Stratiformator vulcanicus: one gene and its partner. The protein of the gene in region 2 interacts with the protein of the main gene of each other region in a pairwise test. Links are inferred from orthologs where the notes say so. Each region holds a gene or a part of one and is shown on either strand. Other genes may lie near its edges. The genes, in order: leuS and ligA.

Region 1 (12,226 bases), 230 kb from region 2 along the record:
CCCGAGACAAAACGGCTCACCCGACTCAAGTCCGATTTGGAACGGCTGCTTCCCGTCTTCGCTCGCCTTCCATTCATAGAAACCGCTGACGGGAATCAGGCAGCGATGATGTCGAAAGCTGCCGGTCCAGTACCGCCCCGATTCAATCGACTCCGCTTTGGCGTTAATCGGTTGCGGTTGCTTCGGCTTCCACCACGGAGGCCGGAACCCCCATTTCAGAAAGTCGGCCGATAGGGTTTGCCCGATCTCCCGCACGGCCAGCACCGGCTGCGATGGCGCGATGTTATATCGCGGTTCGATATCAGGAAATTGAAGTTGCTCGAATTCGGTGAAGAGCTTTGAAAGGTCTTGATTGCTCGTCCGCAAATTGATTCGGCCACACATCAAGTTCTCCGTCAAATTCGGCCGACACAATAACGATTAAAACTGCGACGGTTTAACTCTCGTCATCGAGCGAACCAATTAGGAGGCGCCACGAATCCTAAATGATTAATCCACATTAAGTCGCCGCTGCTTCGGCCTTTTCAGAATCGGATGTCGTATCCTCGCCTGATTCGGTTGACTCCGGCGATTTAACTTCCACAGCATAAAGCGGATTTCGGCCGAAGACTTTATTGCACTTGGGGCACTTGGCCTTGGGGAGACCTTTGCCGTTGGCGCCGCCGATCTTCTCTTTCTTGCGGGCGTCTTCAGAGACCGTCAACCCGCAAGAGCCGCACTTCCATCCCGCTTCCTTTAACTCGAATCGCGGGTCTTCCCTATAATACTGCTCGTGCTGAATCGCAGCGATCGCCGTATCGTTGTAATGGCAAACCGAGTTCTCGTACTGGTCCTCAAACGGCACCGGGCATTTGCGACCGAATTCCGACGCGTCTAGCGACACCCCGATCAATTTGGCGAATGCGCGAAAATCGGTGAGGGTCATCGAGAGATACGGCAAAGTGTCGACTTCCTCGTCACCCGGCACCCGAACGGCAATCCGCCCCTCGCCGAAGACCGGGACGCCGCCGAATCGCGAATCTTCGTCGAACGCAGTGGGCTGCTCGACGACCACATCGGCGAGGTTCGCCGGCGTCAGCACGATCTTTGAATCGGCGGGGGTATCTGCGATCGGTCGTTTTACTTCGAGATGAGCCCGCACGGCCGTACGAATCTCCTCCGGCTTCTTCCCGCCGCCGAACAAGCCGCCGCCCGCCCCTTTCAAGCCGACAATCAAAACCTCACCGGGCGCGAAGATGACGTCGGCAGCCTGGCCATCTTTGGCGAGACTTCCGGGCTTCCGCTTGACCTTGTCCGGAACAATGTCGAGCCATCGGATATCGCGGATGATCCGCTGGAAGTTCCCGTACTTGACCTCTTCGCCGATGCCCTCCGGAAATGCACCCGCGGTAACCTTCTTCTTCGAAGCTGACTCATCCGAGCCGGCGGTGTCGATCGCTTGATCGCCGAGATTCGCCGCCACCTTCACCAGTGCGTCACAGCTCGGATTGGGACACCGCCCGACTTTCCCGCAATGCTGATCGCGAATCTTGATCCGGCAATGCACCGGGCAGGGGCAGGTCATGATGAAACCACCGTCGACTCGGACCGGGGGTTCCTGACCCGCTTTTCGATTCGGACCTTCCTGTTCTTCCTTCAGGGCGATGTCGAGCAGCGCATCTCCACCGGTCGTCTCCGAATGCGGCTCGGCCGTTGAGGTGGCTTTGGAATCGCGAGACCGCTTTTTCGATTTCGTCGCAATCGGGGCGGAAGCTTCCGATTCTTCGGTGGGCTTTGACTCTTCAGCAGACGAATCTGCGATCTCGGTCGCGGCCTCGGCGACAGGCGGCATCGTCTCGGACGGTTCCGGAATCGGAGCGTGTTCGACCTCGTCGGACTCTTCGACAGTCGGAATCGGCTCAACATCGGACGACTCTTCGACCGGTGGGGGCGGGGGCGGGGGCGGCGACGGTACCGGAGGCACGTCGGCCTCAGCGAATTCGGGCACGACGGTCGCAAAGTCGGCCCCCAGCTCGAAATCGTCGTTCTCGTCGGTCGATTCGGACATCGAGCCGTCGGCTTGATTGGCCATGCCGAAGGTCGCGCCGAGTTCAAAGTCGGCGTTGCCTCCCTCGATTTCGGTCGCCGCTTCGCTCGACCCGTCGTATTCCGGAAGCGGCGTGAACTCTGCCGGCGGAGGCGGTTCCAGTCGCTCCCCGTGTCGCTGGGCAAGTTTCGGATCCATGATGCTGCCGCAACTGAAGCAGCGGACCGAACCGCGGCGAACCATCTCGCCGCACGATTGACACTGAATTTCGCTGGAAGCTGCGGAACCGTTGGAAGACATTCGGCTGTCAAAAATGAGAGAGATCGACGTGAGAACCCGACAAAGCGGCCGTGCCTCACACATTATCACGGCGGGGGTGGACTGTCATCAGTTCGAAAGCCCGGTCCGCTGAATCCGTTGCCCGTGAAATTGACATTTCCCTGCCTAGCGAATAATTTTTTGAAGAGTCAAAACATTAGGCAAGGATAATGAAACAAATAGCCTTCGCGGTTTTCGCTGCAGTCACGATCACCCTCGGTAGCGGTTGCGACACCGACGATCGGCCCCGATCAGGGACGTTCACCGAGGTGAACGAGCCGCGATTCACCATCGTGACTACGACCGGCATGATCACCGACGTCGTCCGGCAAATCGCCGGGCCTGACGTCCGCGTGATCGGATTGATGAAAGAGGATGTCGATCCGCACCTCTTCAAGCCGCTGCGAAGCGACGTGGTCGCGCTCAACGACGCCGACGTCGTGTTCTACAACGGCCTCGGGCTGGAAGGGCAGATGGAGACGGTTCTCGAGTCGATCGCGAGCGACGGGAAGCCGGTCCGAGCCGTGACGAACGGAATTGACGATTCCGAACTGATTCGCTCGGAAGAAGCCGGTTCACATTCGGCGACCGACCCGCACGTGTGGATGTCGCCGAAATTGTGGCGTCAGGCGATCGCCGTCGTGGTCGAGACGCTTTCAAACCACGATCCCGACCACAGCGGGGAGTACGAACAAGCCGCTGAGAAATATCTCTCCCAAATGTCGGTGTTGGACGAATACATTGAACAATCGATCAATTCGATTCCGGAACCGCAGCGGCAACTGGTCACGGCCCACGATGCGTTCGCCTATTTCGGGCGGCGGTACGGGATTGAAGTGAAAGCCGTTCAGGGCATCACGACCGAAGCCGAAGCGGGAGTAGCCGATATTAATCGCCTGGTCGACTTCATCGTTGAAAACGAGATTCCGGCGGTTTTCGTCGAGACGACAATTTCTCCGCAAACCGTCCGCGCGATGGTCGAAGGTGCGGCTGATCGCGGCAAACAGGTGGCGATCGGAACCGATCTCTTTTCCGATGCCATGGGGCCGACCGGTACCTATGAAGGTACCTATCTTGGGATGTTGGACCATAACGCGACGGTCATCACGCGGGCGCTCGGCGGCACCGCTCCCGTTGACGGGCGCGTCGGCAAGCTGACCATTTTGCCGGAGTCTAAATGACCGCTGCCGTATTGTCCGAATCGTCCCGCGCCGTCAAATCGCACGCCACTGCGGCACCGCTGACGGTGCGAGAAATGACGGTGGCCTATCGCAGCAAGCCGGTCGTGTGGGACGTTTCATTCGAATTACGCCCCTCAACGCTAACGGCGGTGATCGGCCCGAACGGTGCCGGCAAAAGCACACTGATTAAAGCCGCGCTCGATCTCGTCACACCAAGTAGCGGAGCGGCACAATTCTGGGGACAACAATTAAATTCCGTCCGGCGTCGGGTCGCTTACGTGCCGCAACGCACGGCGGTCGATTGGGATTTCCCGGTGACAGCGCTGCAAGTCGTGACGATGGGCCTCTACGGCGAAATCGGCTGGCTCCGCCCGATCTTAAAACGACATCGCAACCGTGCTGCTGAAGCATTGGAACAGGTGGGATTAAGCGATCTGGCTGATCGGCAAATCTCGCAGCTTTCCGGCGGCCAGCAGCAGCGAGTTTTTCTGGCCCGCGCCTTAGTTCAGGACGCTGATTTCTATTTAATGGACGAGCCATTCGCCGGCGTCGACGCGGCGACCGAATCGGCGATCGTCGAGTTGCTTCGCGACCTGCGATCCCGCGGCAAGTCGGCACTCGTCGTGCATCATGATCTTGATACGGTGACGAATTACTTCGACGCCGCATTGCTGCTCAATATGCGATTGGTCGCGGCCGGTAGTATCGCGGAAGTCTTTAATGTCGAAAACCTCCGCCGCACCTATGGCGGCCGGTTGGCGTTATTGGACGAAGCCGGCAACAAAATGTTCAATGCCGGAGGACAACCGTGACCGGCTCATGTTATATGACCGGCCTGTTCGCGGTGGCCGATTTCTCCGAACGGCTCCAGCGGCTCGTTCTGCTGCAGGACTATAACACCCGAGTCGTGCTAACAGGGACGATGCTTCTTGGTATCGCCGCCGGCGTCGTCGGTGTCTTCTTAGTATTAAGAAAACGGGCTCTCGTCGGGGACGTGATCGGACATGCCGCCCTGCCGGGCATCGCGGCAGCCTATTTGATTGCCGAACTAATCGCCCCCGGGACCGGCCGCAGTTCACCAATCTTATTGACTGGGGCAGCCGTCTCAGGAACTGTGGGAGGACTCTGCGTGACGGCAATCACCCGCTACTCTCGCGTCAAAGATGACGCGGCCATGGCGGTGGTGCTGGGGGTCTTTTTCGGGCTCGGCGCAGTGCTGTTCAGCATCGTCCAGCAAGTACCGGGAGGTCAGGCCGCCGGGTTAAATAGTCTCCTGTTCGGCAAGACCGCCTCGATGCTCTCTTCCGAAGTATGGACGTTCGGTGCGGCCGCGGGCATTGTACTATTAATTTGCCTCCTCATGCACAAAGAACTTGTGCTGCTTTGCTTCGATCCCAGCTTTCTCGGTTCGCTCGGGCATTCGATCGTAATTATTGATGTCATTTTAATGACTCTGGTCGTCGGGGTGACGGTCATCGGCATTCAAAGCGTCGGCCTTATTTTGGTCGTGGCGGCACTGGTCATCCCCGCATCGGCAGCCCGGTTCTGGACTGATCAGGTGGGGCGAATGACGATCCTCGCCGGAGTCTTCGGCGGACTCGGTGCCGGAGTCGGTGTGGTGCTAAGTGCCTTGTTTCCGCGACTCGCGGCGGGAGCACTCATCGTGCTGGCGGCGTCCGCCGTATTTTTCATCAGTTTAATTTTCGGCAGTCGGCGTGGTTTCTTGCCGCGACTGTGGCAGCAACACCGCCTCGCCCGGTCGGTCGCGCGGGACCATCTGCTGCGGGGGTGCTTCGAGATCATGGAAGCGGATGGCCGTGCAAATTTTGGTGTTGGGGGGGACGCACTCTCGCAAGTCGAAGTCTCCCGATTGAAATATCAGCGTGATTGGAACGACGGACGATTAAGGTCGGTTGTGAAAGACTGCTCGGCGAAGGGATACCTCCGCTCACCCGACGGCCAACACATTTTGCTGACGTCATCGGGATTACAGGAAGCGCAACGACTCACGCGGAATCATCGACTCTGGGAAATCTACCTGCTCGAAATTGCCGATGCCGACCCTGCGAAAGTCGATCGGGCAGCAGATCGGATCGAACACGTACTCGATCCCGCACTCGTTGCCGATTTGGAGCGTCGGTTCGCCAAGTCCCTCCCGGAACGATCTGTCCCTCCCAGCCCGCACCCCGTTGCGTGATGGAATAGGGCCATCACACATACATTTGCGGTGTGAACCGCCCACTGATCGGCTTTCGGCTCTTTAATGATCGAGTAACTTCTTAACGACGGTTTCAATTTCAGCGATGACCTGGCTAGCGCTCGACACCTCAATGACGCTGATCACCGCCCTCGCGGGGATGGCCTGCGCAGTGCCGGGCGTATTCCTCGTGTTGCGTCGCCAAAGTTTGATGGGAGACGCGCTCAGTCACACCGCGTTACTGGGAGTTGTTGGAGCCTATTGGCTCACGGCGAGAATCTTCGCCGCCGGTTGGATTGATTCGGCTCAATGGGAAACCGTGCTGCCGATCGCACTGACGATCGGCGCCGCGGTCGTGGGAGTCGCAACGGCCGTTTTAACCGAATGGGTCAGCCGAGCGGGGGGCGTTGAAGAGAGCGCCGGTCTCGGTGTGATTTTCACAACGGCGTTCGCTTTAGGCCTACTGCTTCTTGTGTTGATGGACGATCAGCGGGTGCATATCGACCCCGATCACGTGCTGTTCGGCCAGGTCGAGACGGCTGCCCTGCACGTGCTGCCGGGCACAGGGACTCCCAGAGCGGTCATCTGGGGAGGGACGTTATTATTAATCAACAGTCTGTTGGTCTGTCTGGCCTATAAAGAGCTGCGATTTGCAGCGTTCGATGCTCAAGCCGCTGCCGCTGCGGGACTCAACGTCCGCCTGATTTACTACGGCTTGATGCTGATGACGTCGGTCACGCTGGTTGCCGTGTTCGAAGCCGTCGGCAGCATTTTGGCGATCGCGATGCTCATCGTACCGGCCGTGACGGCACGCTTTTTGACGTCAAGATTGAGCCGACTGATTATGATCGCGGTGGCGATCGCCGCAGCCAGTGCGGTCATCGGCCATGCCTGCTCGATCTACTGCGTACCTTGGCTCGCAAGACTCATCGGTCTTGACGGCGTACGGGAGGCGAATACCGCTGGCATGACGGCCGTTGTCGCGGGGGCCGCCTTCACGGCCGCATTTTTGTTCGGCCCCGAAGGCGGCACCCTGCGCAACTTATGGTCCTCGCGCCGCCGATTCGAGCCACAAAACGCTGAAGACCCGAACGCTATACTTGCTCAGCAATCGGCCGAAATTAAGTGATATCCGATTATCGAAGTCAGCGACTCGAATTCACTTGGCGCGACAACGGTTGAGGGCAAGCAGTGCATAGCCCGTTACGATGTTCGGGTCGCCTTCATACCAGCGATCGGCCTCATTGACCCAACTGCCGTTCGGTTTTTGAAGGTCGAACAGTTTTTCGGCCAGGTCTTTGCGCCAATCGTGTTTCACGCCCGAGGCGTCTTCCAGACGATCGACTTCGAGGACCTCAAGTGTTTTCGCGAACGTCTGGTAGTAATAGAACAGGCCCTGCTTCCCCATGTTCGGGTTCTCATTAAGCGTGTAGTGGTTCTTAATCCACTCCAACGCAGCGGAAACTCGGGGATCATCTTTGGAGAGGCCCGCGTAAATCATGCTTTTTAAGCCCGCGTAGGTCATACTTCCGTAAGAGCGCAAGCCGCCGTTATCAGTGGTGCCTGCCTTGGTTTCACCTTCGCCGGCGGCGGTATAGAAGAAGCCGCCGTCGTCAATTTTCGACGCGTTCGCCGTCGTGTTGTGTTGCGACTCCAGGTTCTGTGTGCGTGACACAAAGATCAGGGCCTTCTGCATCGCCGGGTCATCTTCCTTGACCCCCGCTGCTTTCAACGCTTCCAGGAAGAACTGGGTATTCGACAGATCGGGGCGCTTGTGCCCACCGTATCCGGCGCCGCCGTAGTCGGAGTCGGTCGATTCGATCCCCTCCCCTTCGTCCCACTGCAAACCGCGCAGAAAATTCTCCGCCCCTTCGATCATCTTGGAGTAGAGGCCGTCGGCGTTGGCCTTTTCGAAAGCGAGGACGCTCAGGCAGGTTTCGTAATTGCGGTGCGAAGAATCGGGGTGATAGATGCCGCCATCTTTCTGACGGTAAGATTTTAAATAGCTGAGTGCTCTCGCGACCGTCTCGTCATCCGCGGAAAGTCCGCTATCGAGTAACGCGACCGTGCAGACGCCGGTGATGCCGACCATCCGCGGGGCGGTCCAGCCCCCGTCTTCGTTCTGAGACAACCGAAGAAATTCGATCCCCTGCTGACGGGACTGCTGCAATTCATCCAAATCCGGCCCGAGTTCGGCCGCCGGAAGGAATCGCGAGGCTGCAACAACGACAAATACTGTGACAGCACGCAGCAACATGAGATTTCTCCAATCAGGCAATCATCAGTTTGCAGGAAGTTTGGCCCAACGCAATAAAACTGACCGGTGGCGCGTGAATCGATCCTCTAGTGCGACGCAGACTGGCCGAAAACCTAACACCCGCTGGCTCTTCGTCGAGCGGGCTTACATGCCCGCCTACCCCTTTACCACAAAGTTCACCATTCGTCCCGGAATCGCAATCGTTTTGATGACCTGCTTGCCTTCTAAATGGGACGCGACGTTCGGGTCGGCTTTGGCCGCCGCTTCCATCGCAGCCGGGTCGGCGTCGGCGGCGACTTTGATTTTCGCACGCAGTTTGCCGTTGACCTGCACGGGTATCTCGATCGTCGACTCGACGAGCTTCGACTCATCGAACTCGGGCCAAGGCTCATAGGCGAGGGACGTTTCGTGTCCCAACAGCTGCCACACTTCCTCCGCGAGATGCGGTGCGAACGGGCTGAGCAGGAGTGTGAATTTCTCAGCCATCAATCTGGGACGGGTCTTCATCGCGCTGAACGCGTTGACGAATTCCATCATCCGGCTGATGGCGGTGTTGAAACTCAATTTTTCGACGTCTTCGGTCACCGCTTTGATTGTCTTATGAAGCAGTCGATCCTGTTCTTCGTTTAATTCAACATCTTTAATCGCCGGGTGAATCCGGATCTCATCGGCCTCTTCATCGGTGATCGTTCGCCAGACCCGCGCGAGGAAGCGATAAACGCCTTCAACGCCCGTCATTTGCCAAGGCTTCGTCGCTTCGAGCGGTCCCATAAACATCTCGTAGAGCCGAAGGGAATCGGCCCCATACTGCTCGATGACGTCGTCGGGATTGATCACGTTGCCGCGCGACTTAGACATTTTAAAGGATCGCGAGTCGACGGCGATTTTTGGACTGTTCTGCAGGACGAAGTGGTCCCCCTGTTTTTCGACCATGTCATCGGGCACTTGCACGGCGATGACCGTTCGCCCCGTATTGCGATCGGTGAACACCTCTTGTCCGCTCTTGGGATCTTTTAACTTTTCGATGTCTTTGGCCGAGACCCAACCGGCGGGATCGGCGGCTTTGAAATCGGCGGCCTGCTCCTGACCGGGCAAGCTCGCGAGCCGATAGCCCGTCATCTCGGGTTCGCCGAGAATCATGCCCTGATTGACGAGTTTCGCGAACGGTTCCGGGGTCGAGAGATGCCCCCGGTCGAACAGCACCTTGTGCCAAAACCGCGAGTAGAGCAGGTGCAAGACCGCGTGCTCCGCCCCGCCGATGTAAAGGTCGACCGGCAGCCAATAGTTTTCGAGTTCCGGGTCGAGAAATCGCTCTCCGTTTTTGTTGTCGCAATAGCGAAGGTAATACCAGCACGAGCCGGCCCACTGCGGCATGCTGTTGGTTTCGCGCTTTAAGCGAGTGCCGTCGTCTGCTGTCGTATAGAGCCACGACTCCGGAGCCCGGGACAGCGGCGGATCGGCGGTCCCCGTCGGTTTGAAGTCTTCCATCTCGGGCGGTTCGACCGGCAGATCCGTGTCCTCAACCGGACGGACAAGTCCTGTCTCGTTGCCTTCCTCGTCGAGTTCGTGCCACAACGGGAATGGCTCGCCCCAATATCGCTGTCGGCTGAAGAGCCAGTCACGGAGCTTGTAGTTGATTGCCTTCTTGCCGAGCCCGCGCTGCTCGAGATCGTCGGATACCCTCTGCTTGAACTCACCGGTTGGCATCCCGGTGTAGTCGCCGGAGTTGATGGCAACACCCGTCTCAGTGAAGGCTTTCGGCATCTCCGCAGGCTGCGACTTTGCGGCTTCGCCATCGGCCGCTACGACCTGGATGATCGGAAGGTCGAACGTCTTCGCGAATTCAAAGTCGCGCTCATCGTGGGCCGGTACCGCCATGATCGCCCCGGTGCCGTAGGAGATCAGAACGTAGTCGGCGATCCAGATCGGGATCGCCGCACCGTTGACGGGATTCGTGGCGTAAGCGCCGGTGAAGACGCCCGTTTTCTCTTTGGCGAGGTCGGTCCGATCGAGATCACTCTTGGAGGCAGTTCGGCGACGGTACTCCTCCACGGCGGCACGCTGCTCGTCGGTTACGATCTCATCGACGAGCGGGTGCTCCGGCGCGAGTACCATGTAGGTCGCCCCGAATAACGTGTCGGGACGAGTGGTGTAAACGCGGATGACGTTTGCTTCCGGCCGCTCCGGATAGCCGACGTCTGCCCGCCGCGATTTCCACTCTTCGAATTGGCCCTCAACACCCGCTGTGCGATCAGCGATCAAGAAATCGACCTCCGCGCCGGTGCTGCGACCGATCCAATTGCGTTGCAGCAATTTGATCGACTCCGGCCAGTCGAGGTCCTCGAGTTCGGTGTGCAGCCGCTCGGCGTAGGCGGTGATGCGGAGGTTCCACTGGCGGAGCGGGAGCCGCTCGACCGGGAAGCCTCCCTCCTTGCTTTTTCCGTCGTTCACTTCCTCGTTCGCCAGTACAGTTCCCAATTCCGGGCACCAGTTCACAGGTGCGTGCGACTGATAGGCGAGCCGGTGCTCGTCCTGGTATCTTCGGACGGCCTCCTCGCCTTCTCCGCTCACCGAGTCCGGGATCGGAAGCTCCGCAATCGGCCTTCCCTTACCGACGATCTCCCTGCCGGAGGCGTCAGTCCAGACGAATGTCTGGTCGTACCAAGTGTCGTAAAGTTGGAGGAAAATCCACTGAGTCCAGCGGAAGTAGTCGGGATCGGTCGTTGCGATCTCGCGGCTCCAGTCGTAGCTGAAGCCGAGCCGCTTGAGTTGGCCGGTGAAGGTGGCAATGTTCTTCTGCGTCGTCTCGCGCGGATGGACGCCGGTCTTGATCGCATACTGCTCGGCGGGGAGGCCAAAGGCGTCCCAGCCCATCGGATGCAGGACGTGAAACCCTCGCATCCGCTTATAGCGGCTGACGATGTCGGTCGCGGTATAGCCCTCGGGATGCCCCACATGCAGTCCCTCGCCGGACGGGTAAGGGAACATGTCGAGTGCGTAGTACGTTCCGGCCGATGTTTGATGCTCCGGCTGATTCGGCGTGATGAACGTACCGTGTTCGTCCCAATAGGACTGCCACTTGGGTTCGATCCGGTGAGCGTCGTAGCGAGGCATGTTTGGGCGACGAAAGAGAGAAAACGGGCGAGCGGCAGGGGGCAGCCTGCGTCATCAAAAGTACCAATTGTGAAGCGGCGTCAGTCTAGATATGGCGGAACTGTTTGCCAAACGGGGGGCGGTTGAGAGTAAGATACCGAAAACTTCGGACAGCGCGAGACAGCGATGAGTTCGGACTCGCCAATGAATTCGGAGCGCCTGATGACCCCAATGGGCGACACCGGTGGCTTGACCCTGAGTGATCACTTGAAACGCAGCATCCGCGGCGAAATCGCGAGGTCGATCTGATGTCAATGACCGATCAATTGCCGGATGAAGTTCTGCGGATTCCACCGATCCACTCGCACGACGATTTTCGCGCCTGGGCGCTCTCCGAAGACTTTCCGCAGCGTGGTCGCATCGACTACTTTGATGGCGCGCTGGAGATCGATATGTCCCCCGAAGCGTTCCTCTCGCATGGCAAGCTGAAGGTCGCTCTCACTCGGGGCCTGTCGGAGGCCGTAGAGGACCCTGACCGGGGCGAAGTGTTTTCGGATAGCACGCTCGTCACGGTGCCCGACGTCGGGCTATCGTCGGAGCCCGACGTCGGCGCGATCTTGCATCAGACCGTCGAGATGGGCGTCGTGCGGTTTCGTCAGAAGCAGGGCCGTGCGGGCGATTTCATAGAGGTCGTCGGACCGCCCGACCTCGTTGTCGAAGTGGTCAGCGACAGCTCTGTCACGAAGGATTTTCATCGTCTCGCCGAAGCCTATTTTCGGGCCGGTGTGCCCGAGTATTGGATCGCCGACGGTCGGGGAGACGCGATCGTCTTTGCCATCATGGTGCCGGGCGAAGGCGAGTACGTCGAGACTTCCACAGATGATGGCGGTCGGCAATGGTCTCCGCTTCTGCAAGCCTGGATTCACCTGGACGTGAAGCGAACTCGTCGGCAGACACCGCGGTTCAAGCTCGTGGTGGCCCCGCAACAATCAACCTAAAATTGAATTCTGTCCATCGTTATCCCGCACAGTGATCTCGATACACAAACGTATAAACGCGTGTTTCAGATCTGGATTTAGTGATTTCACGCAGTGGCTTATTGTCCTGTCAGGTTAAACCCGAGGAGGCGGCCATGAGTTCGGACGAGGCGATCA
Region 2 (11,620 bases):
AGGAACGGGGCGAGTCCTGGTTCACGATGTTCATGAACATCATGACCAAGAGCATGGCCGCTCAATCGAAGTCGGGACGCCCGCCGTCCGATTTCGAAATCATCGCGATGCTGTTCGATAAGGACCGCGCGACAAAACTGAAGGGCCTGATGGCTGAGCAATTTACGCAAATGGATGTCCTGACCGACACCTTCAGCGGGCCGGATGGGTCCACGATCATTACCGAACGCAACGCCGTGGCTCTCGACGAGTTGAAAAAACAACTCGCCGCCGGGCAGACGGAAATCGGGATCTTCTATGGTGCGGGGCACATGCCCGACATGGAGGAGCGGCTCATCGAAGACTTCGGCTTCGAACGAGGCGAGACGACTTGGCTGACGGCTTGGAACATTGCCGGTGACGATTCGAACTAGGCAAGCGCGACCGGCGAATGACATCTTGGATCGCGGTTCGGGTCAGCGCGGTGAGAGGTCGTCGGTCAAGCCCTGCATGATGTTCTGATAGATCGTCTTAAGCAGTGGATGTTTTCGTCTCTGCCTGTCACCGCCGCGTCGACTCGATGAAACTCCGGCATTCGGCGAGCACGTTGTCGAACATCGCCTCCGTCAGCTTGCCGGTGAAGGTGTTTTGCTGACTCACGTGATAGCTGCCGATGATCGTTAAACCGTCTGCGATATTGAAGACCTGTCCGTGTTCAAATTTCGGTCGTGCTCCTTTATCGCGATAACTTTCTTTGAGTAGGGCAAACGTGGCATTCCACGCCAATGCGCCAAGGCACAACACCACTTTGGGATTGGCCTGAGCAAAAGTCTCTACGAGCCACGTGCTGCAATTGGTTTGCTCATCCCGGCTCGGCTTATTCTGGGGCGGGGAACAGTTACACGCGGCTGTGATGGCGCAGTTTTTCAGTTCAAGCCCGTCATCGATCGCGGTGCTTTCCGGTTGCGACGCGAAGCCGGCCCGGTGCAACGCGGCGTAGAGAAAGTCGCCGCTGCGATCGCCGGTAAACATCCGGCCCGTTCGATTCGCGCCATGCGCCCCCGGCGCGAGGCCCACGATCAGCAAATCCGCTTGCGAATCGCCGAAATTCGGGACCGGTTTCCCCCAATATCTCTCGTCCGCGTAGGCTCGACGCTTGGTCCGGGCGACCTCGCGGCAGTACTCCCGCAACCGGGGGCACCGTTTGCAGCGGATGATCCGATCATTCAGTTCGTTCGGGGACGGTTGCATCGATGACAGGAGTCGATCAAGGAGCGTGGTTGCCAGAAGCTTCCGGGCCGCTCCATACTAGGGGCGGTCGTCATGAAATCTGCGTAAAGCGCCGACCGAGAGTTTTGTGTCTTTAGTGTTGCCGGCCGGGTGGAACGTCGCCAATGAACAAAATGACCTTCGCCGTATCGTCTCTGCTCGCCGCGGTCCCCGCGGGCTTTTTGGCCTACCTACTGGTGATGGCCTTGCTGGGCGGATTCGAGAAGTTCCCGATGGTGCTCCTGATCATGGTCGCACTGACGCTGCTCGCCAGCGTCGTCGTCGCGATTATGCCCGTCGCCATTCTGCTCGGCCCATCGACCAATCCCCGGGCCGACGAGGAAGACGTCGACGAATCGTTCGAAGACGACGGATTCGTTTCTGATGAAGGGGTCGACGAAGATGGCCTGCCCGCTTCGGTCGTCGAAGGCGATGGGGACGACAGCGATTTCGAAGCCGATATGATCGAAGGTGACGAATTCGGCGAGACGGCTGAATTCGATACCGACGGGGATGACGAGTTCGGCTCCACCGAAGAATTCGGAATGGACGACGACTTCGAAAACGAGGAATTCACCAGCACCGAGGAATTCGAAACCGGTGACGACCTGTTCGCCGAAGGCGACCAGGACGAATTCGACTCCTTCGACGATTTCGACGACGAGAAAAAATAGAGTTTCGACGAGAAGCGACGGACGAGAAGCGTGAAGCGATTACGTAGGGCGGGCTGTGCCCGCCGACCGGTCGCTCACTGGTTTCAAAAAGCGAATTCGCCTCCGACACTTCGGCTTTTCGTTCCCCGCTTCTCGCTTCTCGCTTCTCGGCGGGCACAGCCCGCCCTACGCCTCTCGGGCACAGCCCGCCCTACGAGCTCGCGCTGCGATAGCCTCTGAGCGAACCGATGAAGATCGCTCGGGACACAGCTACACCGATGATCGCTGAGAGCACACTGATCCCGATGAACGGCCAACTCTCCAGCGACTTCATCAGCACGCGAGCCGGCAGCGTGACGGCGAGCAGGATTGGAATTACGTAGCTGAACGTGACCAGCAGAATGCTCGCCAACGGGCCTCCCTGATAAATATCCCGCGGGTAGCGAGCGAAAACCGTTACGTAGAACCAGAAGTCGTAAAGCCCCTGATTGCGCCCGAACCACACACTCGTCGCAGCGAGTGAAATCATCAAGCTATAAAACAGCGTCACCCCGCAGCCGACGAGCAGGATGTAGAGGGCGATCCGCAACAGCCCGTCCGCGGTCCAGAAGAGGTCCCACTGCCCGAGGTCATTGATCGCATAGCCGAGCAGCGCCACCGACAGCAGCACTTGATTGAGCATCGCGATTTCGACCTTCTCGAATGAGACCAAAAACTGCGTGTCGATCGGTTTCGTCAGGACGAAGTCGAGGTCGCCCTTGCGAATCAACTCGCTGAAGTTCGCACAATTCGGCATGAAGAATGTCTCGACGAGCGCATTGATCAGCATGCCCGTCGCCATGAAGCCGAAGTACTCCGCCCGCGACCAATCGGCGATCGTCGGCACGTTGCGGTAGATGATCTCGAACAGTGTGAGCTGCGCCGCGAAATAAAACGCCCGCGTCAGCACTGTAATGATGAAGTTGCTGCGGAACGTCATCTCGCGCACGGCCGAGTTCCGCAGGAACGTCAGCCAGACGCTCAGATAATTCGGGCGTTCGACAACAGATTGCTTCATCAGTCGATTTTCAGGCGTCAGCCCGCTGAAAAAGAGTCAAGGGTCAAGAGTCGAGTGGCGAGAGCAAAGCGAAACAAGCCCGAAGCGCGAGCGAGGGACTCCGCGGGAATGGCTACCTTTTCATTAAAATCCCTTGCTCGCGCTGCGGGCTTGTGTGGCGATCATATTTGTCGAGGGGCAAGAGGCGAGTGGCGAGAGCAAAGCAAAACAATACAAGCCCGACGCGCGAGCGAGGGATTTTGCGCGAATGGCTACCTTTTCATTGAGTTCCCTTACTTGCGCTGCGGGCTTGTGCGGCGTTCCCACATCGAACGTGGCGTGTATCAGAGCGATTCTCGCCCACTTTCACTTTGCGCGAATCCGTCCCACTTGAAACCCGCCGGGAATCTGATCGGCGAATTCATCCGGCACTACGAACACGAAACCGATCCCGCAGTTGAATACCCGCCGCATCTCGTCGTCGGCGATGTCCCCGAGTTTGCGGAGCCATTCAAACTCCGGTGGCAATGGCCGCGGCTCGACTTCCAATCCACAGCCCTGCGGTAGAATTCGCTCGATGTTCTCAACGAGTCCGCCACCGGTGATGTGACAGAGGCCGCGCACGTGCGGCCCGACATCGGAGGCGAGTAGGTTGCGCACTTCCTCGGCATAAATTCGAGTCGGCTCGATCAGCAACTCGCCCACCGAGCGACCGAGTTCGTCGATTCGATCGCCCGCCGACATGCCCGCGTGGTCAAAGACGACTTTGCGAATGAGGCTGTATCCGTTCGAATGAAAGCCGCTCGACGGCAACCCCACGACCACATCCCCGGGCTCGATCTTCGAACCATCGATCAGCTTGGAGCGATCGACGACTCCGACGGAAAATCCCGCCATGTCGAACTCATCGCCCGCGTAGACGTCGGGCATGATTGCCGTCTCGCCGCCGATCAGCCCGCAGCCCGCACGCACGCAGCCTTCACTCACCCCGGCGACCAAGGCCGCGACTTTATCCGGCTCGTCGCGTCCCATCGCGAGATAGTCGAGAAAGAACAGCGGCTCCGCCCCAAGGCACAGCACGTCGTTGACGCACATCGCGACGAGATCGATTCCGACCGTATCAAACCGCCCGCAAGCCTGCGCGACTTTGAGCTTCGTCCCGACGCCGTCGGTGCCCGAGACAAGAACAGGGTCTTCGAACTTGCCCGCGTCCATCAGCCGGAACAGCCCTGCAAACCCGCCGGGCAAGTCCATCATCCCGGGCCGTTTCGTCCGCGCGACGAGTTCGGGCAATCGCCGCATCGACTCGGCGTAGACGTCGAGATCGACGCCGGCCGATTTGTAGGTAACGGAGTCGGGCATCGCGTTCCTGCTCAGAGGGAGTTTTCGATCGATTATCGATTCGACCGGGAATTTGGCAACGCAGCCTCAATCGGTTGAGGCGGCATCGGCTGGAGCGGTGATGGCCCAGTCAGGCACCTGCGTGGCCGACAGCCCCAACTGCGGCTTGAGCCACAGCAGTGTGGTTGCGGTAATCACGACGACCCCGGCCAGATTGAGCCACAGGCCGGTGCGGGCCATCTTTGCGGCATCAATTTTTCCGGACGAAAACGCGATCGCGTTGGGAGCGGTCGCGATCGGCAACATGAAGGCACAACTGGCTGAGACGGCCGCCGGGATCATAATCAGGCGCGGGTCGATCCCCAGTTGAGGCGAAGCGGCAGCAAGCACCGGCAGGATGATCGCGCAGGTCGCGACGTTCTGATTGAACTCCGTCAGAAACGTCAACGCAAAGCAGGTCACCGCGACGACGACCCAGATCGGCAGTCCGGCGAGTCCCACGAACTGGCCGCCGATGTACTGCGACAGCCCTGACGCTTCGAAGCCGTTCTTTAGTGCGAAGGCCCCTCCAAACAGTAGCAGAATCGCCCACGGCAGCTTCCGCGCCGTCGGCCAGTCCATCAGCATGTTCGTCTCGCCGTCGGCATCTTTGGAGGCGGGAATCAGGAACATCAATACGGTCATCGTGATGGCGACCGTCGAATCGTCGACGGCTCCCCGCGCCCGCCCCTCATCGATTCCCGCGGCAATGAGCAAATCGGCCAGCGCATCTCCCCACCCGAACGTGACCGGCCCGAATCCGAAGTCGAGCGGCGTCCGCAAGATCCAAAGCCCCGCAGTCGCCGCAAAGACGGCGGTCATTAACCATTCCGCCCGAGTCGGCTTACCGAGATCACGAATGCGATCGGTGAAGAACGAGGCGTCGAGCGACTCCGCCGAGGGCGGTTCCCGCAGGCGCCAGGTCAGGACCGTCCAAGCCGTCGCCAGCAGCACGACGCCGACCGGCAGGAAACTGACGATCCACTGCCCGGCCGACACCGCCGGGCCGTCGGGAAATTGGTCGCTGAAAGTCTGCGTGTAAATCAGATTGGTCGGCGTCCCCACCAACGTCGTCACGCCGCCGATGCTCGCCGCGTAGGCAATACCGAGCAGCAGGGCGAAGCCCATGTCCGTGTCGAATCGCCGCCCTTCCCCTTCGTCCGCGGCATCACCGCGCAGCTCGGTCAGTGTCGAAAGCAGGGCGAGCGCGATCGGCAGCATGAGCAGCGTCGTGGCGGTATTCGATATCCACATCGATAGGAAGGCCGTCGCGAGCATGAAGCCCAGCACAATTCGCCGCGGCCCGACGCCAACGGCGCGGCAGACATGCAAAGCAATACGTCGATGCAGATTCCATCGCTCAATCCCGAGAGCGATGACCATCCCGCCGAGAAACAGCATGATACTGTTGCTCATGTAGGCCCGACTGATGTCGCGGGCTCCCACAATCGCCATCAACGGGAATGCCACGAGAGGGATCAAGCTCGTCACGGCAATCGGCAGCGCCTGTGTCATCCACAGCACACCCATTGCAGCCGTCACCGCCGCGCAGCGTCTTGCCGGATCGGGAAGATCGGCTGGCCACGGCGACAAGAGGACGACAAGAAACGCCACCAATGCCCCAAGCTGCCAGCGACGAGCGTGCTTCGGTATTTCGGTCGGTGAAGACATGAAATAGTCGCGAGCGGCTGAAATCAGGAAGGCAGGACGCCAAAAGAACAGGGCGAGCGTAGCGACTCAGCCCGTTAAGATCACCCTTGGCCACCGAACCGCCGTTGCCGAAGCCGTGTCGCAAGGTCAGCGGTCGAAACTTCCCCCGTTCCCTCGCGCCGATCCGTTGCATGGATCGGGTGATTGCCCTATTCTCCGCTGCTCGCTTGATCGCGACGTTGCGATCGGCGACCTGAGGGCGGGTAGCTCAGTTGGTAGAGCACAGGATTGAAAATCCTGGTGTCGGGAGTTCGATTCTCCCCCCGCCCATTTTGGTAGGCGAATCAAAAACCCCCAAGCCGACGGCATGCCGTCGGCTTGGGGGTTTACTTTGTGCTACGAAAAATTCCTGGAGGCATGCCTCCGGCTTAGCTGCCGCAGGCACATCGCGTCGTGACGACGCTGCCGCAGGCATAAATTCGCCTGAGGCGAATCCCCCGCGAGGACTCGAACCTCGACTAAGTGAACCAAAATCACTTGTGCTACCATTACACTACGGGGGAGCAGTGTGAGGCGGGACTGTATCGCAAGTGCCGCCTCCGCTTCAAGGTGTCCGGCCTATGGAAGCGGACGATTCTCAATCGATCGTCCGCAGGAGGTCTCCCGGCTCGGTCACGCATCGCCATGCGGTCAGAGCGTCGCGAACCGCGCCGACGTCGTGGACGCGCAAAATGTCGACACCTTGCGACGCCAATGCGATCGACACACCGATCGTCCCTGCGGTTCGCTCTTCGACCTCGCGGCCCAGCAATCGCTTGAGAAATCGCTTGCGGGAATGGCCGATCAGAACGGGTCGGCCGAGTCGTCGCAGGGCGTCGATGTTGCTGAGCAACTCGAGATTATGGCGGGCCGTTTTGCCGAATCCGATTCCCGGATCGATGCAAATATGGCTTTCCGCAATCCCAGCCGATCGCAGTGCGGCGATCCGCGCAGACAAAAATTGGCCGACCTCGGCCACGACATTGTCGTAGCGCGGATCATCCTGCATCGTTTGCGGCGTTCCTTTGATATGCATGCAGACGACACCGACTTTGTGTTCGGCGCACACCTCCGGCATCAGCGGATCGAACGTCAGCCCCGATACGTCGTTGACGATCCGTGCCCCCGCGGCAACGGCTTCGCTCGCGACGCTCGCTTTGGTCGTGTCGATTGAAATCGGAACGTCTGTCGCCGCCGAGATCGACGAAATTGCGGGAATCACTCGACTCAATTCTTCGTTGACATCGACCACATCCGCCCCCGGACGCGTCGATTCGCCTCCGATGTCAAGAATCGCGGCACCGTCCGCCACGAGTTGCAGTGCGTGATCGACGGCCCGAGATTCTGTGTCAAACCGGCCGCCATCCGAAAAACTGTCGGGAGTGACGTTCAGAATCCCCATCAATAGCGGGGCAGAATCAAGTTCGAGCGACCCATTTCGGATCGACCAACGTGATGGAACGGGAGATGTAATTGGTCCGGGCATAACTCGATAACACATCGATAAATACTGATTGATCAGTGGATTCTCTGGGGAAGTCCCCTTATGAGTCCACCGGAGAAGTTAGCAAAGGGGGTTTCCAATTCGGAAGAATCGACAAAGTCGTTTCAATTGTGATTGACTATAGCTCTCACAATCGTAAACCTCTTGTCTGCGTGGTTTACCTAAAGTGCCGCGCGAGCCGTCCCCCGCACCGGGTCGCTGGGACGAATGTGCACACAACATTGAAGGAGATGCAATGAGTCGTAAGTTTTTGGCGCTTGTCGCCGCTAGTGGTTTCTGTTTTGCCCTGCTTGGCACCGCCATGCAGCCGAAGCAGGCCGAAGCAACGCTGCCGTTCTTCTCGAAGTCATGCGGTTCCTGCGGCGGGTTCAGCCTGTTCAGCAAGTTCAGCAAATTCTGCAAGGACGAGCCGAGCTGCTGTGTCGAAACCTGTGCACCGACATGTGCCCCAGTGCACGTGAGCTGCGCTCCGGTTTATCACAGCCCGGCCCCTGCTTGCTGTGAGCCGGAACCGACCTGCTGCGAGCCGACCCCGACTTGCTGCGAGCCGGAACCGACCTGCTCAAGCTGCGGTGAAGCTGCACCGACCTGCACCAGCTGCGCTTCCAGCGTGAGCTACACGACCTCGGCTCCGAGCTACAGCCCGGAACCGATGGAAGTCGAAGAAGAAGCCGAAGAAGCCCCCGCACCGCCGGAAGCCTAATCGAGCTTTGCGGTCGGTCCAACCGCCCGCACTATAACGAATCGCTGAACGCAGCCCGGCGACCCACAAGGTCACCGGGCTGTTTTCGTTGTGAGCGAATCAATTCAAACGATTTCGCAAAATTGCTGCAGAGGACATGTGAACGCTCGCAACCGGGCAGCGGCTTTCGGAACATACGGCGAAGCAATTCGTATCACCGAGACGCCAGCATCCATGTCCGAGACCGTTCGTCAGGAAATTGAAGAGCTCCGTCGAAAGATCGAGCACCACAACCACCTCTACTACTCCAAAGCACAACCGGAGATTTCCGACCGCGAGTTCGATCGCCAGATGCAGCGGCTGATCGATCTGGAGCAGGAGCACCCCGAATACGACGATCCGAACAGCCCCTCGCATCGCGTCGGCGGTGAGCCGATCGACGAATTTCAAACCGTCGAGCATCGCGTGCCGATGCTGTCGATCGACAACGTGTTCGATCTCAACAGGCTGGCCGATTTCGATGACCGCGTCCGCCGCGGCCTCGACGGGGCCGACTTCACCTACACCATCGAATACAAAATCGACGGCGTCGCCCTCGCGGTCGTCTATGAAAACGGAACATTGGCGACCGCCGTGACGCGGGGCGACGGGCAGCGGGGGGACGACGTCACGCACAATGCCCGCACGATCCGCGATTTGCCTCTCAAGCTGCAGTCAATCAATCTGCAATCAGCCGACCTGCCCGAATTGATCGAAATTCGCGGCGAGGCTTACATCCCCAATTCCGACTTCGCCGACCTCCGTGCTGAGCAGGAGAAGCGCGGCGAAACGGTTTACGCCAACCCCCGGAATTTGACTGCGGGCTCAATCAAGCTGCTCGATCCCAAAGTCTGTGCGGAGCGCAAGCTTCGATTCTTCGCCCACGGTATCGGGGCGTACGAGGGCATCGATTTCAAATCGCACCAAGTCTTTCTGGAGAAACTCAAAGCGTTCGGCGTGGTGGCCACACCGCAGGTCCGTCACGCAAAGACACTTGAAGAGGCTCAATCGAAGATCGAAGAAATGATCGAGGAGATTCCGTCGCTCGACTTCGAAGTCGACGGATTGGTTCTCAAAGTGGATCGCTTCGACCAACGCCGCACGCTTGGCAATACGTCGAAAAGCCCGCGCTGGTTGGTCGCCTACAAGTGGGAAAAGTACGAGGCAACGACCACGCTCGAGGACGTGCAATTTCAGGTCGGCAAGACCGGACGTGTGACACCAGTTGCGTTTCTTGCACCCGTCGAGATCGCCGGCACGACCGTTTCCCGGGCCAGCCTGCACAATGCCGATGAGATCGCGCGGCTTGATTTGCACGAAGGCGACGAGGTCGTGGTTGAGAAAGCCGGTAAAATTATTCCGCACGTCCTGCGGGTCGCCAAAGAGAAGCGAAAGAAGAACGCCAAGGCGATCCGCTTCCCCGCGAACTGCCCGGTTTGCGATACGAAGCTGCAACGAGATGACGGGGAAGTCGACTTCCGTTGCCCCAACCCGAACTGCCCCGCCCGGCTGAAAGGGTCGCTTGAGTTTTTCGCCTCGCGGACGGCGATGGACATCGACGGCCTTGGCGAAAAATTGATCGACCAGCTCATCGCCAACGACCTCGTCAAGTCGCTGCCCGACCTGTACCGCCTCAAAGACCGCCGCGACGATCTCTTGAATCTTGAGCGGATGGGCGAGAAGTCGGTCGATAAGTTGATTGGTTCGGTCGAAAAGTCGAAGTCGCGTCCAATGTGGCGGCTGCTGACCGGTCTGAACATTCGGCATGTCGGTCAAAGCAATGCCCGCGTCCTGGCCGAGGAACTCGGGACGCTGGACGAGATCATGAAACAGTCGACCGAGTCGCTGGCCGCGATTCCGGAAATCGGCGATGTCATCGCCCGCTCGGTGCACGACTTTTTCGAAGCCGAGCGAAATCGAAAACTGATCGAAGAGTTCCGCGACCTCGGCCTCGATTTCGGCCAACCGGTCAAGCAGCGACCCGACCGCAGCACCGGACCCCTCGCCGGCAAAACAGTCGTCGCCACCGGCAGCCTCGAACGCTTCACGCGTGACGAGATCAAGGAACTGATCCGCGATCACGGTGGCAAGTCATCAAGCAGCGTTTCGAAGAAAACCGACTACGTCGTCGCAGGAACAGATGCCGGGAGTAAGCTGACCAAGGCCAACGAACTTGGGGTGAAAGTGTTGAAGGAAGAAGAGTTTTGCGAGCTGATTGGTCTTGATGGTGGTTAAAAAGAGGGCCTGCGAAGGTGTTTTTAAGATCGATTCGCCGACGCCGACCGGTCCGATGGATGCTACTAGGGATGCTTCGTAGTTCCATCGCGGTTGCTATGCTGCCACCTGCCCAAGCAGGGCGAAATGTGGCCCCACTTCCTTGGTGGCAAGCGACGCTTGCCGGCATGTTTTTACTTCTATTCATCGCGCAACCGGTCGCGATAGTTCTCATCATCCTCGCACATGGCAGGAATTCTTGAAGCGGGTAGCCCGGCCAATTTTGGCCGGGTCGCGCAGCGACAAGATGACTTTCGAAAGACTCTCGCTGAAGTAGTCGGCCTCCCGCTCTTTCGTGACATTCTCGACAGACGTCTTGTGCCTGACGGCACCCGGCCGACCTCGGCCGGGCCGCCCGTTCTTCTTTCTTTTTCGCTGACAGCTAAACGTTGACAGCTAAAAGCTTCAAAAAATCGGACACGTGTCCGCAGCTTTGCCGCGGCAACATCCGCCGCATGGGAACGACCGTCTTTCAACGACCCCCACCGGCGGGACGAACAGAGGCGGTGCGCACCGTATGTTCCTCTACCCCAACAGAGACGGTTGCGCAGCCGCATCCGAATGGTTGAGAGTTATGGGACAAACAGGTCAGGACCCCGCCATCAAACATGTCTCACCTCTCGCCTCTAAACTCTCACCCGCGAGCGCAGCCCGCCCGCGGAACTCATCTTCGTCCCAGTAGGGGCTTTTGCTAGCTTTCCGTCGAGTAGCCCGATGGATCGGGATCCGATTTGCGACGGAGATGTGCCAAGATGGATGCGCCAGCGATGACCACCGGCAGCAGTTCTCAGTTGCCTGAATCAGCTCCGAATTCAGGCATCACTTCTGAAACGCTTGTGTGGACGCGCGCCGCGTTCGGCTTGATCGCCGGGCTGGCCGTCGTTCGCGTCGTCTACGCGGCGGTCGTTCCGCTCGATTTGGTGACGGATGAGGCCTACTACTGGGATTGGTCGCGGCACCTCGATTGGGGTTATTACAGCAAACCACCGATGATCGCCTGGATCATCGCGGCTTCGACCGGCTTGTTCGGCGACACGACATTCGCGGTGCGGCTTCCAGCAGTATTGCTGGGCACTGGCGGGCTTGTGTTCGCCTTCCTGTTGTCGCGACGAATG

Evidence for each region.
Region 1: the proteins of ligA (region 2) and leuS interact in binary tests that used the Escherichia coli proteins (3 or more experiments, as listed by UniProt). The link is inferred for Stratiformator vulcanicus from one-to-one orthologs.

What each region holds. Positions count from the first base shown.
Region 1 is NZ_CP036268.1:1,663,998-1,676,223, reverse strand. The notes cover bases 7,936-11,448. They hold leuS (leucine--tRNA ligase), read right to left. Parts: upstream 11,094-11,448; coding sequence 8,136-11,093; downstream 7,936-8,135. Other genes in these bases: Pan189_RS06390 (Uma2 family endonuclease), read left to right, coding at 11,381-11,448; Pan189_RS06400 (prenyltransferase/squalene oxidase repeat-containing protein), read right to left, coding at 7,936-7,979. In the rest of the region: Pan189_RS06430 (SOS response-associated peptidase), read right to left, coding at 1-384; Pan189_RS06425 (hypothetical protein), read right to left, coding at 500-2,224; Pan189_RS06420 (metal ABC transporter solute-binding protein, Zn/Mn family), read left to right, coding at 2,515-3,525; Pan189_RS06415 (metal ABC transporter ATP-binding protein), read left to right, coding at 3,522-4,337; Pan189_RS06410 (metal ABC transporter permease), read left to right, coding at 4,334-5,722; Pan189_RS06405 (metal ABC transporter permease), read left to right, coding at 5,829-6,851; more of Pan189_RS06400, read right to left, coding at 6,882-7,935; more of Pan189_RS06390, read left to right, coding at 11,449-12,070; Pan189_RS06385 (hypothetical protein), read left to right, coding at 12,205-12,226.
Region 2 is NZ_CP036268.1:1,894,143-1,905,762, reverse strand. Bases 8,040-10,946 are described here. They hold ligA (NAD-dependent DNA ligase LigA), read left to right. Parts: upstream 8,040-8,426; coding sequence 8,427-10,466; downstream 10,467-10,946. Other genes in these bases: Pan189_RS07355 (hypothetical protein), read left to right, coding at 8,040-8,213. Outside these bases: Pan189_RS07400 (TraB/GumN family protein), read left to right, coding at 1-413; Pan189_RS07395 (uracil-DNA glycosylase), read right to left, coding at 541-1,230; Pan189_RS07390 (hypothetical protein), read left to right, coding at 1,374-1,922; Pan189_RS07385 (ABC transporter permease), read right to left, coding at 2,113-2,958; purM (phosphoribosylformylglycinamidine cyclo-ligase), read right to left, coding at 3,304-4,299; Pan189_RS07375 (SLC13 family permease), read right to left, coding at 4,366-5,988; folP (dihydropteroate synthase), read right to left, coding at 6,605-7,492; more of Pan189_RS07355, read left to right, coding at 7,746-8,039; Pan189_RS07345 (ArnT family glycosyltransferase), read left to right, coding at 11,258-11,620. UniProt on the Escherichia coli protein: DNA ligase that catalyzes the formation of phosphodiester linkages between 5'-phosphoryl and 3'-hydroxyl groups in double-stranded DNA using NAD as a coenzyme and as the energy source for the reaction.